2 regions of the Dactylosporangium sp. NPDC000244 genome follow, and region 2 is predicted to be linked to the other one. Evidence: riboswitches for the same ligand, from Rfam matches in the RefSeq annotation. Region 2 holds a riboswitch; the other holds the start of a gene.

Region 1 (7,723 bases), on a different contig from region 2:
TACGCGCGCGACCTCGCCGGCCTGGCCGAGGACTTCACGGTCACCGTCTACGACATGGTCGGCCACGGCTGGTCCGGCCTGCCCGACCGGCCGTACACCATCGACGTGCTCAGCGATCACCTCGTCGGGCTGCTCGACGCGCTCGGCATCGGCGCCGCGCACCTCTCGGGCGAGTCGCTCGGCGGATGGGTCGCGGCCTGGACGGCGGCCTTCCACCCCGGCCGCGTCGACCGCCTGGTGCTGAACACGCCCGGGAACATCACGAACAAGCCCGAGGTGATGCGGCGGCTCAAGGATTCGACCCTGGCGGCCGTGCGCGACCCCAGCGACGAGACCGTCCGCCGCCGGGTCGAGTTCCTGTTCCACCACACCGAGATGGTCACCGACGAGCTCGTCGACCTCCGGCGGCAGGTGTACTCCCGCCCCGGCTTCGTCCGCGCCATCGAGAACACGCTCGTGCTGCAGGACCCCGTGGTCCGCCGGGACTTCGCGTGGGACCCCGCCTGGGTCGGCAAGATCGCGGCGCCGACGCTGCTGCTGTGGACCGACCACGACCCGACCGGCGGGCTGGACGAGGCCGAGCTGCTGCTCGGCTGGATTCCCGACGCCCGGCTCACGGTCATCGCCGACGCCGGGCACTGGCCGCAATGGGAGAAGCCGCGGCAGTACCTGCGGGTGCACCGCGAGTTCCTGCGTGACCGCCGGGACCCCTCATGAGCGGTACGGAGCGGAGCGGAGTGGCCGCTCATCGGCAGGCTCAGTCTTCGTCATGGCGTGGCCGGAGCGAAGCGGAGGCCGCGTCATGAGCGAGATCGTGGGACTGGTGGGGATCTCGCATTCGCCGTTCGCCACGATGATGCCGCCGACGGGCCCGGACGCGCCCGGGGGCCGGTTCCTCGCCGACGCCGCCCGGGTCGCCCGCGCGGTCGCCGCCCTCGCGCCCGACGCGCTCGTCGTCGTCGGCCCCGACCACTTCCACGCCAACTTCTACGACGCCATGCCCCCGTTCGTGCTCGGCGTCGAGGAGGCCCACGCGTTCGGCGACTTCGGCAGCCGCCGCGGCCGCCTGCCGGTCGCCGAGGAGCTCGCCTGGGCGGTGCGCGACGGGCTCGCGGGCGCGTTCGACGTGGCCCTCTCCTTCGCGCTGACCGTCGACCACGGCATCGTCCAGGGCTACGAGATGCTCCGCGGAACCGCGGACCTCCCGCTCGTGCCGCTGGTCGTCAACACCGCCGCGCCCCCGCTGCCGTCCCTGGCCCGCTGCGTCGGGCTCGGGCGGGCGCTCGGCGCCGCGATCCGCGCCTGCGCCGACCCGGGCCGGGTGCTGCTCGTCGCGAGCGGCGGCCTGTCGCACTGGCTGCCGTCGAACGACCCCCGCGACCCGGCGGTCCCGGCCGACCGGCGGGCCTCGATGATCCACGGCCGCCGCGACGTCGAGGCGTTCTCGGCCGCCCGCGAGCCCCGCGTCCGGGCCCTGGCCGGGCGCCCCGACGCCCCCGTGAACGCCGACTGGGACGCCTGGTTCCTCGGCCGCCTCGCGCGCTGCGACGTGGACGCGGTCGTCGGCCTCGGCGACGACGGGCTGGAGAAGGACGCCGGCAGCGGCGGCCACGAGGTGCGCACCTGGCTCATCGGCCTGGCCGCGGCCGGGCGCCCGCTGGTGTGGACGAGCTACGAACCGGTCCCCGAGTGGATCACCGGCATGGCCATCGGCACGACCTTCGAGGTGAGCTGAGCGTGGACGCGCTGTCCTGCCTGCTTCAGGCGCGGGCCTCCGGCGTCCCCTGCCCGCCGGTGCGCGGGCTCCTGCCGCCCGGCGACGTGGCCGCGGCCTACGCGGTGCAGCGGGCCTGGGCCGAGGCGGACGGCTCGCCGGCCTCGACCTGGCGGCGGTGCCGATGACTCGACCTGGCCGCACGCGCGTGAGCCTGGCCGCGGTCCGATGACCGCGGCCAGGCTCCGGGGCTTGCGTCAGTTGGAGGCGACGCCGAGGCCGGCCTGGCCGGTGGTGTCCGGGCCGCCGAGGTTGCCGAGGCGGGCGTGCAGGTCGTCGATGTCGCCACCGGTGAACGACGGCGACTCGCCCTCGTCGTAGCCGGCGCTGTACGCCTCGTGGTGACCCTGCTCGAGCGCGGTCGACTCGGCCTGGTGGGTGTCGTGCTCGAACACGCCGAACTGCTGGCCGAAGTCCGTCTCCGAGCCGTGGTCCGCGTGCAGCTGCTCCATCGCGCTGTGGTCCTGGCCGGCCTCGAAGTGGCCGAAGTCGGCGCCCTGGCCGGCGAAGTCCGGCTGCTCGTCGCCGTGGAAGCCGGGGTCGAGCTGGCCGCCGTCGTCGTAGTCGCTCATGCTGTCCGTCCTTCGGGAAATGTCGCGGTGGGTGTTCGGCTGAAACGATAGGCGCCCGGCCCCGGCCCGCGTATCCCCAAACCGCGCCACCCCGCTCAGGCGGGATAGCGCCGCGGCGTCCAGACCACCGGCGGCTCGCCGTCGCGCTCGCGGACCCGCGTCTGGGACGAGCCGATGATGAGCAGCGTGCGCATGTCCACCTCGGAGGGCTCCAGGTCGGCCAGGGCGACCACGCGCACCGACTCCTCCGGGCCGCCCACGTCGCGGCCGATGACGACGGGCGTGCCGGCCGGCCGGTGGGTGAGCAGGAGCGCCTTGGCCGCCTCGACCTGCCACGTGCGCGACTTCGAGCCGGGGTTGTAGACGGCGATCACGAGGTCGGCCCGGGCCGCGGCCTCGAGGCGGCCCGCGATGACGTCCCAGGGCTTGAGGCGGTCCGACAGCGACAGCACGCAGAAGTCGTGGCCCAGCGGGGCGCCGGCGCGGCTGGCCACGGCCTGGGCCGCGGTCAGGCCCGGCAGGACCCGGACGGGGACGTCCTTCCAGCGCGGCTCGGCCGCGACCTCCAGCACCGCGGCGGCCATCGCGAAGACGCCCGGGTCGCCGGAGGAGACGACCGCGACCCGGCGCCCCTCCTTGGCCAGGGCCAGGGCGAACTCGGCGCGCTCGGCCTCGACCCGGTTGTCGGAGGCGTGCCGGCGCTGGCGGGGGTTGCCGGGGACCCGGGCCAGGTACGGCCCATACCCCACGAGATCGTCCGCGGCGGCGAGCGCGGCCTGGGCCTGCGGCGTGAGCCAGTCGCGGCCGGCCGGGCCGAGGCCGACCACCACCACCTCGCCCGCGGACCCCGGTGCGGGCCGCTCGGCCAGTGCCGCGGCGGTCTCGTCGTGGACGCGGGACGGCAGCAGGGCGATCGAGAAGTACGGCACCGTCGCCGGGTCCACCTCGGCCAGCGGGGCGACGCGCTCGCCGGCGGTGGTGGCGCGCTCGACGTACCAGGCCTCGTCCAGCCGGCCCGCCCGCTCGAGCGCGTCGCGGACCTTGCCGAAGGTGCGGCCCAGCTTCATCACCGCGGCCGAGTCGGTCGCGGCGAGGCGCTCGGCGAGCGCGTCGGCGGGCAGGGTGCCGGGCAGCACGGTCAGCACCTCGTCCCGCTCGACCAGCGGGCGGCCCAGCACCGCGGAGGCGCCGGCCACGGACGTCACGCCGGGGACGACCTCGGTGCGGTACCGCTGCGACAGCCGCTTGTGCATGTGCATGTAGGAGCCGTAGAACAGCGGGTCACCCTCGCACAGCACGACCACGTCCCGGCCGGCGTCGAGGTGGACGGCCAGCCGCGCCGCCCACGCGTCGTAGTGCTCCTCGATCACGCCCCGGTAGTCGGGCGTGTCCTCGGTCGTCACCGGGTAGACCAGGGCCTCCTCGACCTGCTCCGGGCGCAGGTAGGGCGCGGCGATCGCGCGGGCGATGCTGCGGCCGTGGCGGGCGCTGTGATAGGCGACGACGGGCGCGGCCGCGACGAGCCGGGCCGCCTTGACCGTCATCAGCTCCGGGTCGCCGGGGCCGAGGCCCACCCCGTACAGCCGCCCAGTCTCCACCGTGATCATTCCTTCTCGCTCGCGATGGCGTTGACGGCGGCGGCCGTCATCGCGCTGCCGCCCCGGCGGCCGTGCACCACGAGGTGCTCGAGGCCGGACTCGGCCAGGGCCGCCTTCGACTCGGCGGCGCCGATGAACCCGACCGGGATGCCGATCACCGCGGCGGGCGTGCCGGCCCCCTCAGCGACCATCTCCAGCAGCCGGAACAGGGCGGTGGGCGCGTTGCCGACGGCCACGACGGCGCCGTCGATGCGGCCCCGCCACAGTTCGAGCGCGGCCGCGCTGCGCGTGTTGCCCAGGGTCGAGGCCAGCGCCGGTACCGCCGGATCGCGCAGCGTGCACACGACCTCGTTGTCGCGGGGCAGCCGCGCCCGGGTCACCCCCGACGCGACCATCTCGGCGTCGCACAGGATCGGCGCGCCCGACCGCAGCGCGGCGCGCGCGGCCGCGACCACGCCGGGGGAGTAGCCGACGTCGGCGGGGAGGTCGACCATGCCGCAGGCGTGGATCATGCGGACCGTCACCTGGGCGACGTCGGCCGGCAGCCCGGACAGGTCGGCCTCGGCCCGGATGGTCGCGAACGAGCGCCGGTAGATCTCGGCGCCGTCGCGGATGTAGTCGCTCATCCGCGCACGCTGCGCTGGTAGCCGGACGCCGTCGCCAACATCTCCACGTGCCTTCCCTTCGGTGCGCCACAGCGCCGCTCGCAGCCCACCCAGTGCGCCGGCTCCGAGGAGCCCGCGAGCACCGAGGCCCGGGCGTCCGCGCGAACGTCGGCGAGCGCCTTGGCACACCCCGGCCGGCCCGCGCACGCCGTCACCCCGGCCCACGGCGAGGCCGGGTCCGCGACGAGCCCGGACGCCACAGCTTGCGGCATCGTCGATGTGGGCACGACCACGGTGCGCCATGGCGTGACGATGATCTCTCCGGCCAGCGCCGCGGACTGGGCCGGCGTGAGCAGTCCGAGCGGCACGGCGAGCACGGCGGACGAGCCATGGATGCCGGGCTCGGGCGGGTCCAGCCGGGTGAGCGGAATGTCCGAGACGGTGGTGCCCAGCCGCGCGGCGACGCGCGCCGGGCCGTCGTCCAGCTCGGCCAGCCGCCACGCCCTCGAGGCCTGCGCGGCGCGCTCGGCCAGGAACGCCTCGGCGGCGCAAACGAGCAGCTCAGGGCCGCCGTGCCGCGCGGTGGGGCGACCGGCCAGGGTCAGCCGGGAACCGTGCAGGCCCACGTCGCCGAGCAGCGGCGTCACGTCCCCGCGGCCGTCGTCGACGGTGGCCAGGAACCGGCCCGGCAGCCCCGCGAGGGCCGGCGTGGCGCACAGCAGCGCGTCGAACGCCGCGACCAGGGGGCGCACGGCCGCGCTCAGCGGGCTGGCGACGATGTTGCGGACCCGCTCGTGGGTGGCCGACGGCAGCAGCCCGGCGTCGGTGAGCCGGGCCGCGAGCTCGTGCTCGGCCCCCGGCCTCAACGCCCTGACCTGCACGTTTCCGCGCGAGGTGAGCTCCAGCGCCGGATCGCCGAGCTCGGCCGCGGCGGTGCGCAGGACCGTCAGCCCCGCGGCGGTGAGCCGCCCGCCGGGCAGCCGGACGCGCGCCAGCCCGCCGTCGGCGGCCGCGTGGACCTGCACGGCGCCGGGGCACCGGTCGGGGGCGTCGCGTCCGCTGGGAGCCTGCACGCGGCGGATACTACCTGCGCTTGACGGCACACACGCTCGTCCTGAAGAGTTGACGGCGCTGTGCAACGGCGACGTGGAGGAACCCGGTGCGAATCCGGGACGGTCCCGCCACTGTGAACCGGAGAGACGATTTCCGGCAAGCCAGGATACTCTCCGCCGCCGGACCCATCCCACCGTCTTGGGGCGCGGACCCCGAGGGAGGACCCGGCGTGATCCTGCTGTTGTCGACGTCCGACACCGACCTGCTCAGCGCCCGGGCCAGTGGTGCCGCGTGGCGCCTGGCCAACCCCTCGCGCACGGCGGTCGAGGACCTGCCGGGGCTCGCCGAGGGCGCGGAGCTGGTCGTGGTGCGGTTCCTCGGGGGGTACCGCGACTGGCAGGAGGGCTTCGACGCGCTCCTGGCGACCGGGCTCCCGGTGGTCGTCCTCGGCGGCGAACAGGCCCCCGACGCCGAGCTCATGAGCCACTCCACGGTCCCGGCCGGCCTCGCCGCGCAGGCCCACGCCTACCTGGCCTTCGGCGGCGCCGCCAACCTCGCCGAGCTGCACCGCTTCCTCTGCGACACCGTCCTGCTCACCGGCCACGGCTTCGCCGCCCCGGTCGAGACCCCCGCGTGGGGCGTGCTGGACCGCGAGGCCGCGCCGGTGGACGGGCCGACGGTCGCCGTCATCTACTACCGGGCCCACCACGTCGCCGGGAACACCGCGTTCGTCGAGGGCCTCTGCGCCGCGCTGGAGGCGGAAGGTGTACGGCCCCTGCCGGTCTTCGCCGCCTCCCTGCGCACCGCCCCGCCCGAGCTGCTCGGCACCCTGGGCCGGGCCGACGCGCTCATCGTGACCGTGCTCGCGGCCGGCGGCACCCGCCCGGCCGACGCGCAGGCCGGCGGCGAGGACGAGGCCTGGGACGTGGGCGCGCTCGCCGCCCTGGACGTGCCGATCCTGCAGGGCCTGTGCCTGACCAGCAGCCGCGAGACGTGGGACGGTAACGACGACGGGCTCTCGCCGCTGGACACCGCGACCCAGGTCGCCATCCCGGAGTTCGACGGGCGGCTCATCACGGTGCCGTTCTCGTTCAAGGAGATCGACGAGGACGGCCTCACCGTCTACGTCGCCGATCCCGAGCGGGCGGGCCGGGTGGCGGGGATCGCCGCGGCCCACGCGCGCCTGCGGGGCCTGGCGAACGCGGACAAGCGGATCGTGGTGATGCTCAGCGCGTACCCGACGAAGCACTCGCGGATCGGCAACGCCGTCGGCCTCGACACGCCCGCGAGCGTCGTGCGGCTGCTGGCCGCGCTGGCCGAGCGCGGCTACGACCTCGGCGAGGGCTTCCCGTCCGACGGCGACGCGCTCATCCACGAGCTCATCGCGGCCGGCGGCCAGGACGTCAACTGGCTCACCGAGGAGCAACTGCGCGGCAACCCGGTGCGGATTCCGGCCGAGCGCTACCGGGCGTTCTTCGAGACGCTGCCGGAGGACCTGCGCGCCGGGATGGAGCAGCACTGGGGCCCGGCCCCGGGCGAGCTGTTCGTGGACCCGGACAACGGCGACATCGTGCTCGCCGCGCTGCGGCGGGGCAACGTCGTGGTGATGGTGCAGCCGCCGCGCGGGTTCGGCGAGAACCCGGTGGCCATCTACCACGACCCGGACCTGCCGCCGTCGCACCACTATCTCGCCGCCTACCGCTGGCTCGCCGACTCCTTCGGCGCCCACGCCGTCGTGCACGTCGGCAAGCACGGCAACCTCGAGTGGCTGCCGGGCAAGACGGTCGGGCTGTCGGCCGGCTGCGGCGCGGACGCGGCCCTGGGCAACCTGCCGCTCATCTACCCGTTCCTCGTCAACGACCCCGGCGAGGGCACCCAGGCCAAGCGCCGCGCCCATGCCACGCTCGTCGACCACCTGGTGCCGCCGATGGCCCGGGCGGACACCTACGGCGACATCGCCCGCCTCGAACAGCTGCTCGACGAGCACGCGAACATCGCCGCGCTCGACCCGGCCAAGCTGCCGGCGATCCGGGCCCAGATCTGGACGCTCATCCAGGCCGCGAAGCTCGACCACGACCTGGGCCTGGACGACCGGCCGCACGACGCCGAGTTCGACGACTT
Region 2 (6,890 bases):
CGCGAGCCGAACGGGCGCCGATCAGCGGGAGCCGTACCAGCTGACGTCCGGCACCGGGCCGACCTCGAGGCCCTCGGCGATCCTCGGCAGCTCCAGCCCGGACTGCGGGGCCGTGATCAACAGGTTGTAGCCGTCCTGCGGCACGAACAGCTGGTCCCCGCTCTTGCTCAGCAGGCCGTCGGCGTTGCGCACCCGCACCGGTTGCGCGCCCGCCGGGTCGAACGAGCGCTGGACCGCCGGCCCGAACTCGAGCGTCAGCGAACTGCTCGGGCCGTTCACCGCCAGGTCGATGGACCAGGCGGTCCCGTCGGCGCGCGCCGTGTACCACCACGACCCCGACGTGAACGGGTCCGGCAGGAAGCCGAGCCGCGGGCCCACCGCGATCTTCGTCGAGTCCGGGCGCAGGGACTCGGCCACCGCGACCGCCATGTCGCGCTCCACCGTGCGGTCCGAGCCGGTCACGATCACCGTCAGCCGCTGACCGCCCGCCGGCACCCACGTCACGCCGGACGCGCCCTCGATGCGGTCCAGCACCTCGGCCTCGACGCCGTTGATCGACACGGTTCCCCCGGTGTGACGGGGCGGGCCGTCGTCGCCGATGATCAGGGTCACGGTCGCGCCCGTGGTGCCGGTGCCCGGCGCGGGGGCCCAGCCGCGGCTCGTGGCGGCCGCGGCGCCGCCGGACACCAGGACCGAGGCCATCACCTGGCCGTAGCCGTCGGGCAGGAACCCGGGGCGCCAGGTCGCCGTGGCCTCCAGCCAGCCGCCGCCCGGGCCGCCCGCGACCTTCGGGAAGCCGCCGGGGGCCTTCGGGGAGCCGGGCTCCCCGGGCCGCCCGGGCCCGGCCACCGAGCGGTACACCTCCAGGCCGCCTCCGACCGCCGCCACCGCCACCGCGGCCCCGGCGGCGCGCAGCACCAGGCGGCGCTGGCGCATGACCCGCGTCCGCGCGTCGAGCGCCGCCGTGATGCGCTGCGGTGCGTGGGCCCGGTCGGCGATGGTGGCGATCGCGCCGCGGATCGCGTCGTCCTCGTAGCTCATCGTTGCTCCTCAAGGCTGGGTTGGGGCAGTACTGCGCGCAGGGTGGCCAGGCCACGCATGGCCTGGGTGCGGACGGTGACGATCGAGCAGCCCATGAGCACGGCGATGTCGGCGTCGGCCATGTCCTCGAGGTACCGCAGCACGATCACGATCCGCTGGCGCGCGGGAAGGTCGCGGATGAGCCGGACCAGCGCGTCCCGCTGCGCGATCCGCTCGTCATGGCCGTCGGCCGCGGCCGGCTCGGCGGCTTGGTGCACGCGCTCCCGGCGCAGCCGCGCCGCGAGCTGTCTTCGAGCCGAGGTCAGCTCGTTGATGACCATCCGCCGGACGTACGCCTCCGGGGACTCCAGTTCAGCGATCTTCGACCACCGGGGCTGCGCCTTCACGAGCACGTCCTGCAGCACGTCGGCGCCGGCGTCGGGATCACCGGCGAGCGCCGTGGCGTACCGCGTGAGGGCGGGCAACCGGGCGGCGAGGAATTCCTCGAACGTCACCTGCACACCCCGTTCACGAAGCCACCCCCGGCGTTCGTTGCACGGGACCGTTCCGGCAACGGCGAGGGCGGCCGGCGCGCTGTGGGCAGTTTCATGCTGGATCTTCCTTGTCGGGACCGCGACGACCGCCTTAGGCTGCCGGGGCCGTGGTGATCGGGAAGCCGGTGTGATGCCGGCGCGGCCCTCGCCACTGTGATCGGGAGTTCCCGGCCTTCACCCTCGTGGGGTCACTGGGCAGCGATGCCTGGGAAGGCCGGCCGGGAACGCGCCTCCCGTCAGCCAGGAGACCGGCCACGGCACGTACGTGTACACCACCGTCCACGAGGTGCTGGAAGGCGGAACTCCCGCATGCGGTCCTTTTCCCGTGCGGCGGCACTTGCCGTCGCCATCTCCCTGTTCCTGTCCGGTTGCGGCGCGAGTGCTCCGGCGGCGACGTCCGGCGAGCCGGCGGCCGAGCAGACGCTGCAGTTCCTGACCGTGAACATGCCGCGCTCGCTCGACCCGATCCACATCGACGCGCAGCGGATCCTCGAGAACGGCCTCGCCGAGTCCCTCGTCGTGCAGAACGACGACGCGACGCTGCGGCCCGGCCTGGCCACCGCCTGGAAGTCCGTCACCCCGACGACCTGGGAGTTCACCCTCCGCAGCGGCGTGAAGTTCTGGAGCGGGGCGCCGGTGGACGCCGCCGCGGTGCGGGCGTCGCTGGAGCGGCACAAGGCGAAGAACACCCGCGCCAAGTCGATCCTCGGCGCGATGGAGTTCGCCGCCGTCGACGCCACGACGCTGCGGGTCACCACGAAGACCCCGGACCCGGGGCTGGCGTTCCGGCTCACGACGTACGGCATCCACAACGCCGCCGAGGCCGACCGCCGCGGCGACGACTTCAACCGCAACCCCGATCTGACCGGGTTCATGAAGCCGGTCCGGTTCGTGCCCGGCGAGACGCTGATCGCCGAGGCGAACCCCGACTACTGGGACAAGCCCGAGGGCGGCGTCAAGCTCAAGCGGATCGAGGCGCGGCTGGGCACCGACGCGCAGGCGCGGATGCTCGCGCTGCGCTCCGGCGACGCCGACGCGGAGTTCAACGTCGAGATCGACCAGCGCCTGCAGTACGAGAAGTCCGGCACGAAGTTCACCGTGTACTCCCCGGCGCCCACCACCAGGAACATCTGGCTGAACACGAAGAAGGTCCCCGCGCTGCGGGACAAGGCGGTCCGGCAGGCGCTCGACCTGGCCGCGGACCGCAAGGAACTGGTCGACGGGCTCAACCACGGCTACGCCAAGGCGGCCACCGGGCACTTCCCGGCCGGACTGCCGTACGCGATCGGCACCGCAACCGCGACCGACGTGACCAAGGCGGCCGGGCTGCTCGACGCCGCCGGCTGGCTGCCCGGCCCCGACGGGGTACGGGCGAAGAACGGCACCCGCCTGCACTTCAAGATCTTGACATACACGGTGTTCCAGCCGCTGGCGATCGCGCTGCAGAGCCAGTGGAAGAAGGCCGGCATCTCCACCGAGCTGGCTCCCGTGGAGACGACCGCCTCGAACCAGATGATGCTCGACGGCAACTTCGAGATCGCCACCTACTGCTCGTGCGGCTCGGCCACCGGGGACATCGCCGGGCAGCTGCGCGCGTTCTACCGCACCGGCGTCGTATCCAACTACGGCGGCTACAGCAACCCGCGGGTCGACGCCCTCATCGACCAGCTGGGCACCGAGTTCGACCCGGCGAAGCAGGCCGACCTGGCCCAGCAGGCGCAGCGGATTCTGCTCGACGACGTCGCGCTGGTGTACCTGTACGCCTCGACGCAGTGGGGCGCGGCCTACACCCCGCGGGTCCGCGGCGTCGACCCGAACCTGTCGCGGCGCATCCTGCCCGGCATGTGGCTGGCCCGGTAGCCGGCGCGATGCTGCGCTATCTCGCCGTGCGGCTCGCCGCGACGGTGCCCGTCCTGCTCGGCATCTCGATCGTGCTGTTCACGATGGTCCGGCTGATCCCCGGCGACCCGAGCCACGCCATCCTGCTGTCCATGGTGGAGCCCGGCGCCGACATCAGCCGGCTCGAGGAGGACCTGGCCACGTTGCGCCAGGACCTCGGCCTCGACCGGCCGTACCCGGTGCAGTACGCGGACTGGCTCGGCGACGTCCTGTCCGGCAACCTCGGGACGTCGCTGCGCAGCGGCGCACCGGTCACGGACGAGCTGGCGATGCGGCTGCCCGCGACGCTCGAGCTCGCCGCAGCGGCCCTGGTGGTCATGGTCGTGGTGGCGGTACCGGCCGGAATCGCCGGTGCCGTGTGGCACGGCCGCGCCGCCGATCGCGTCGCCCGCCTGCTGACGCTGCTGGGCGTGTCGGTCCCCGGCTTCCTGCTCGGGCTGCTGCTCATGTACGCGTTCTCCGTCGCGCTCGGCTGGCTGCCGACCTACGGCCGGGGCACCCCGGCGCACCTGGTCCTGCCGGCCGTGACCCTCGGCCTCGGCCTCGCCGCCGCGGTCTCCCGGCTGCTGCGGGCCGGCCTGCTCGACGCCCTGTCCCAGCCGTACGTGGCCGCGGCCGAGGCCAAGGGCCTGCCGTGGCGGCTCATCGTGCTCCGCCACGCCCTGCGCAACGCACTGCTGCCGGTGTTCACCAACGCCGGGCTCATCGTGTCCGGGCTGCTCGGCGGGGCCGTCGTCGTGGAGACCGTCTTCTCCTGGCCGGGGATCGGCCGGTACGTCGTGGACTCCATCACCGGCCGGGACTACCCGGTCATCCAGGCGTTCACGCTCGCCATGGCCCTCGCCTACGTGCTGGTCAACCTCGTCGTCGACCTGGGCTACCGGCTGATCGACCCGCGCGTGCGCGTCGAGGGGGCCGCGTGAGGACCCTGCACCGCCTCCTGGCCGTCCCGCGTCAGGACCGGCCGGCCGGTCTGCTGCTGCTCGTCCTCGCCGTGGTGGTCGCGGCGGTCGCCGCCGCGCCGTGGCTGACCGGCGCCGACCCGACCGCCGTCGACTACCTCGACGCGTCGCTGCCGCCTTCCGCGGCCCACCCGTTCGGTACCGACAACTACGGCCGTGACCTGCTCGCCCGCGTGCTGTTCGGCGGACGGGCCTCCCTGGCGACCGCGGCGGTCACCGTCGCCGTCACCGTGGTCGCCGGCACGCTCGTCGGCGCGGCGGCCGGCTATCTCGGCGGCTGGCTCGACCTGGTCGTCACCCGGATCGTCGACGTGCTGCTGGCGTTCCCGCGGCTCATCCTGGCGATCGCGGTCGCCGCGCTGCTCGACGCCGGCCTCGCCGGGCTGGTGCTCGCCGTCACCGTCGTGTCGTGGCCGGGCTACGCCCGTGTCGTTCGCGGCTACGCGCTGCAACTGCGCGACGAGCCGTACGTCGCCGCGGCCCGGATCGCCGGCACCCCGCACTGGAGGATCGTCGGCACGCACGTGCTGGGCGGGCTCGCCGGGCCGGTCCTGATCCTCGCGATGGTCGACGTCGGCGAGGTCGTCATCGCCATCGCCGGCCTGTCGTTCCTGGGCCTGGGCGTGCGGCCGCCGGACCCGGAGTGGGGAGCCATGCTCAACGAGGCGCGCGGCTTCGTGGAGGACGCGCCGTGGATGTTCCTCGCGCCGGGCCTGGCGATCGTCGCCGTCGTCATCGCCGTCACCTACCTCGGCGACGCCGTCCGCGACGCCCTCGAACCCCGCCGCCCGCGGCTGCCGGCCCCCCGCGGCCGCCGGACCACCCGGCCGGTCCTCGCGCTGGACGAGCCGGTCCTGGCCCGCCTCGGCGAGCTCACGGTCGACGCCGGCGAGACCCGCATCCTCGACGGCGTCACCATCGAACTGCGCGCGGGAGAGTGCCTCGGCCTCGTCGGTGAGAGCGGCTCCGGCAAGTCGACGCTCGCCGGAGCCCTGCTCGGCCTGCTCCGCCCGCCACTGGCGGTGTCCGGCGGCCTGACCCTCTTCGGCGCGGACACCGGCGGCTGGACCGACGCCGACTGGCGCCGCGTGCGCGGCCGGCACGTCAGCCTGATCACGCAGGACCCGCTCACGGCCCTCAACCCGGTCCTGACCATCGGCACCCAGCTCACCGAGACCGTCCGCGCCCACCATCGCGTCTCCCGGGCCGAGGCCAGGCGGCGCGCGGCCGAAACCCTCGAGCGGGTCCAGCTCGACCCGGAGCTGCTGCGGGCGTACCCGCACCAGCTCTCCGGCGGCATGCGGCAACGGGTCTGCATCGCCATCGCCGTCATCAACCGGCCCCGGCTGCTGATCTGCGACGAGCCGACCACCGCCCTCGACGTGAGCACCCAGGCCCGCATCCTGACCGAGCTCGCCGAGCTGCGCCGCACCCTCGGCATCGGCATGCTGTTCATCTCCCACGACCTGCGGCTGGTGTCGCAGGTCGCGGACCGGGTCGCCGTCCTGCGCGAGGGGCGGCTGGTCGAACAGGGCAGCGCCGCGGACGTCTTCGCCGCACCCGCGGACCCGTACACCCGGAGGCTCGTCGATGCTGCGCGTTGACGGACTGTCCAAAGTGTACGGCCGGCGGCAGGTGCTGGCCGGCATCACGTTCACGGTCGCGGCGGGGGAGACCGTCGCCCTCGTCGGCGCCTCCGGCGCGGGCAAGACCACCGTCGGTCAGTGCGTCGTGGGACAGGTCCGGCCGACGACCGGCACCCTGCGCTGGAACGACCTGCCGATCCGCCGCTCGCTGTGGCACACCGGCCGGGAGCGCCGCTGGCGCCGCGACATCCAGCTCGTCCAGCAGGACCCGCGGGCCGCCCTCAATCCACGGTGGACGGCCGGGCGCAGCGTCGGCGAACCCGCCCGCAACTTCCCCGGCGGCCGGACCGCGGCCGAGCTGTTCGAGCGGGTCGGGCTCGATCCCGCACTCCGGCACCGGTACCCGCACGAGCTGAGCACCGGCCAGTGCCAACGGGTCTGCATCGCCCGCGCCCTGGTACCCCGGCCGAAGCTGCTGGTGCTCGACGAGCCGCTGTCCGCACTCGACCTGCCGGTGCAGGCACAGATCCGCGACCTGCTCGCCGAACTGCACCGCACCGAGGGGCTGGGCTACCTGTTCATCTCCCACGACCTCGTCGCCGTCGCCGCGCTGTGCACCCGCGTCATCGTGCTGCACCACGGCCGGATCGTCGAGGAGGCCGCCACCGCCGACCTGCTCGCGAACCCGGTCCACCCGCACAGCCGCGATCTGGTCGCCGACACCCCGACCCTGAAGTACGGCCCGGCATGAGCAGGCCGCAACTCGGTGCCCGGTTCACCGCACCCCGCGGGGTGCCCGAGGGACCCGGCTGGCACCATGCGACGGTCCTGACCGGCCCGATGCTGCACGAGCTGGTCGCGGACCACGC

The links. A riboswitch is a leader RNA that binds a small molecule or an ion and turns the genes downstream of it on or off. The one in region 2 is predicted to bind cobalamin.
Region 1: another riboswitch for cobalamin. It lies ahead of cobN (cobaltochelatase subunit CobN); the one in region 2 lies ahead of ABT369_RS48825 (ABC transporter substrate-binding protein).

What each region holds. Positions count from the first base shown of each region.
Region 1 is NZ_JBEPEH010000001.1:75,157-82,879, forward strand. Features, by position in the region: gene ABT369_RS00330 (alpha/beta fold hydrolase) at 1-717, shown strand, start outside; gene ABT369_RS00335 (DODA-type extradiol aromatic ring-opening family dioxygenase) at 803-1,735, shown strand; gene ABT369_RS00340 (hypothetical protein) at 1,738-1,902, shown strand; gene ABT369_RS00345 (hypothetical protein) at 1,972-2,346, opposite strand; gene ABT369_RS00350 (precorrin-2 C(20)-methyltransferase) at 2,442-3,953, opposite strand; gene ABT369_RS00355 (precorrin-8X methylmutase) at 3,950-4,570, opposite strand; gene ABT369_RS00360 (ferredoxin-like domain-containing protein) at 4,567-5,622, opposite strand; cobalamin riboswitch at 5,659-5,794, shown strand; gene cobN (cobaltochelatase subunit CobN) at 5,832-7,723, shown strand, end outside.
Region 2 is NZ_JBEPEH010000050.1:78-6,967, forward strand. Features, by position in the region: gene ABT369_RS48815 (hypothetical protein) at 22-1,041, opposite strand; gene ABT369_RS48820 (SigE family RNA polymerase sigma factor) at 1,038-1,535, opposite strand; cobalamin riboswitch at 1,666-1,845, shown strand; gene ABT369_RS48825 (ABC transporter substrate-binding protein) at 1,884-3,434, shown strand; gene nikB (nickel ABC transporter permease) at 3,419-4,396, shown strand; gene ABT369_RS48835 (dipeptide/oligopeptide/nickel ABC transporter permease/ATP-binding protein) at 4,393-6,039, shown strand; gene ABT369_RS48840 (ABC transporter ATP-binding protein) at 6,026-6,772, shown strand; gene ABT369_RS48845 (IucA/IucC family C-terminal-domain containing protein) at 6,769-6,890, shown strand, end outside.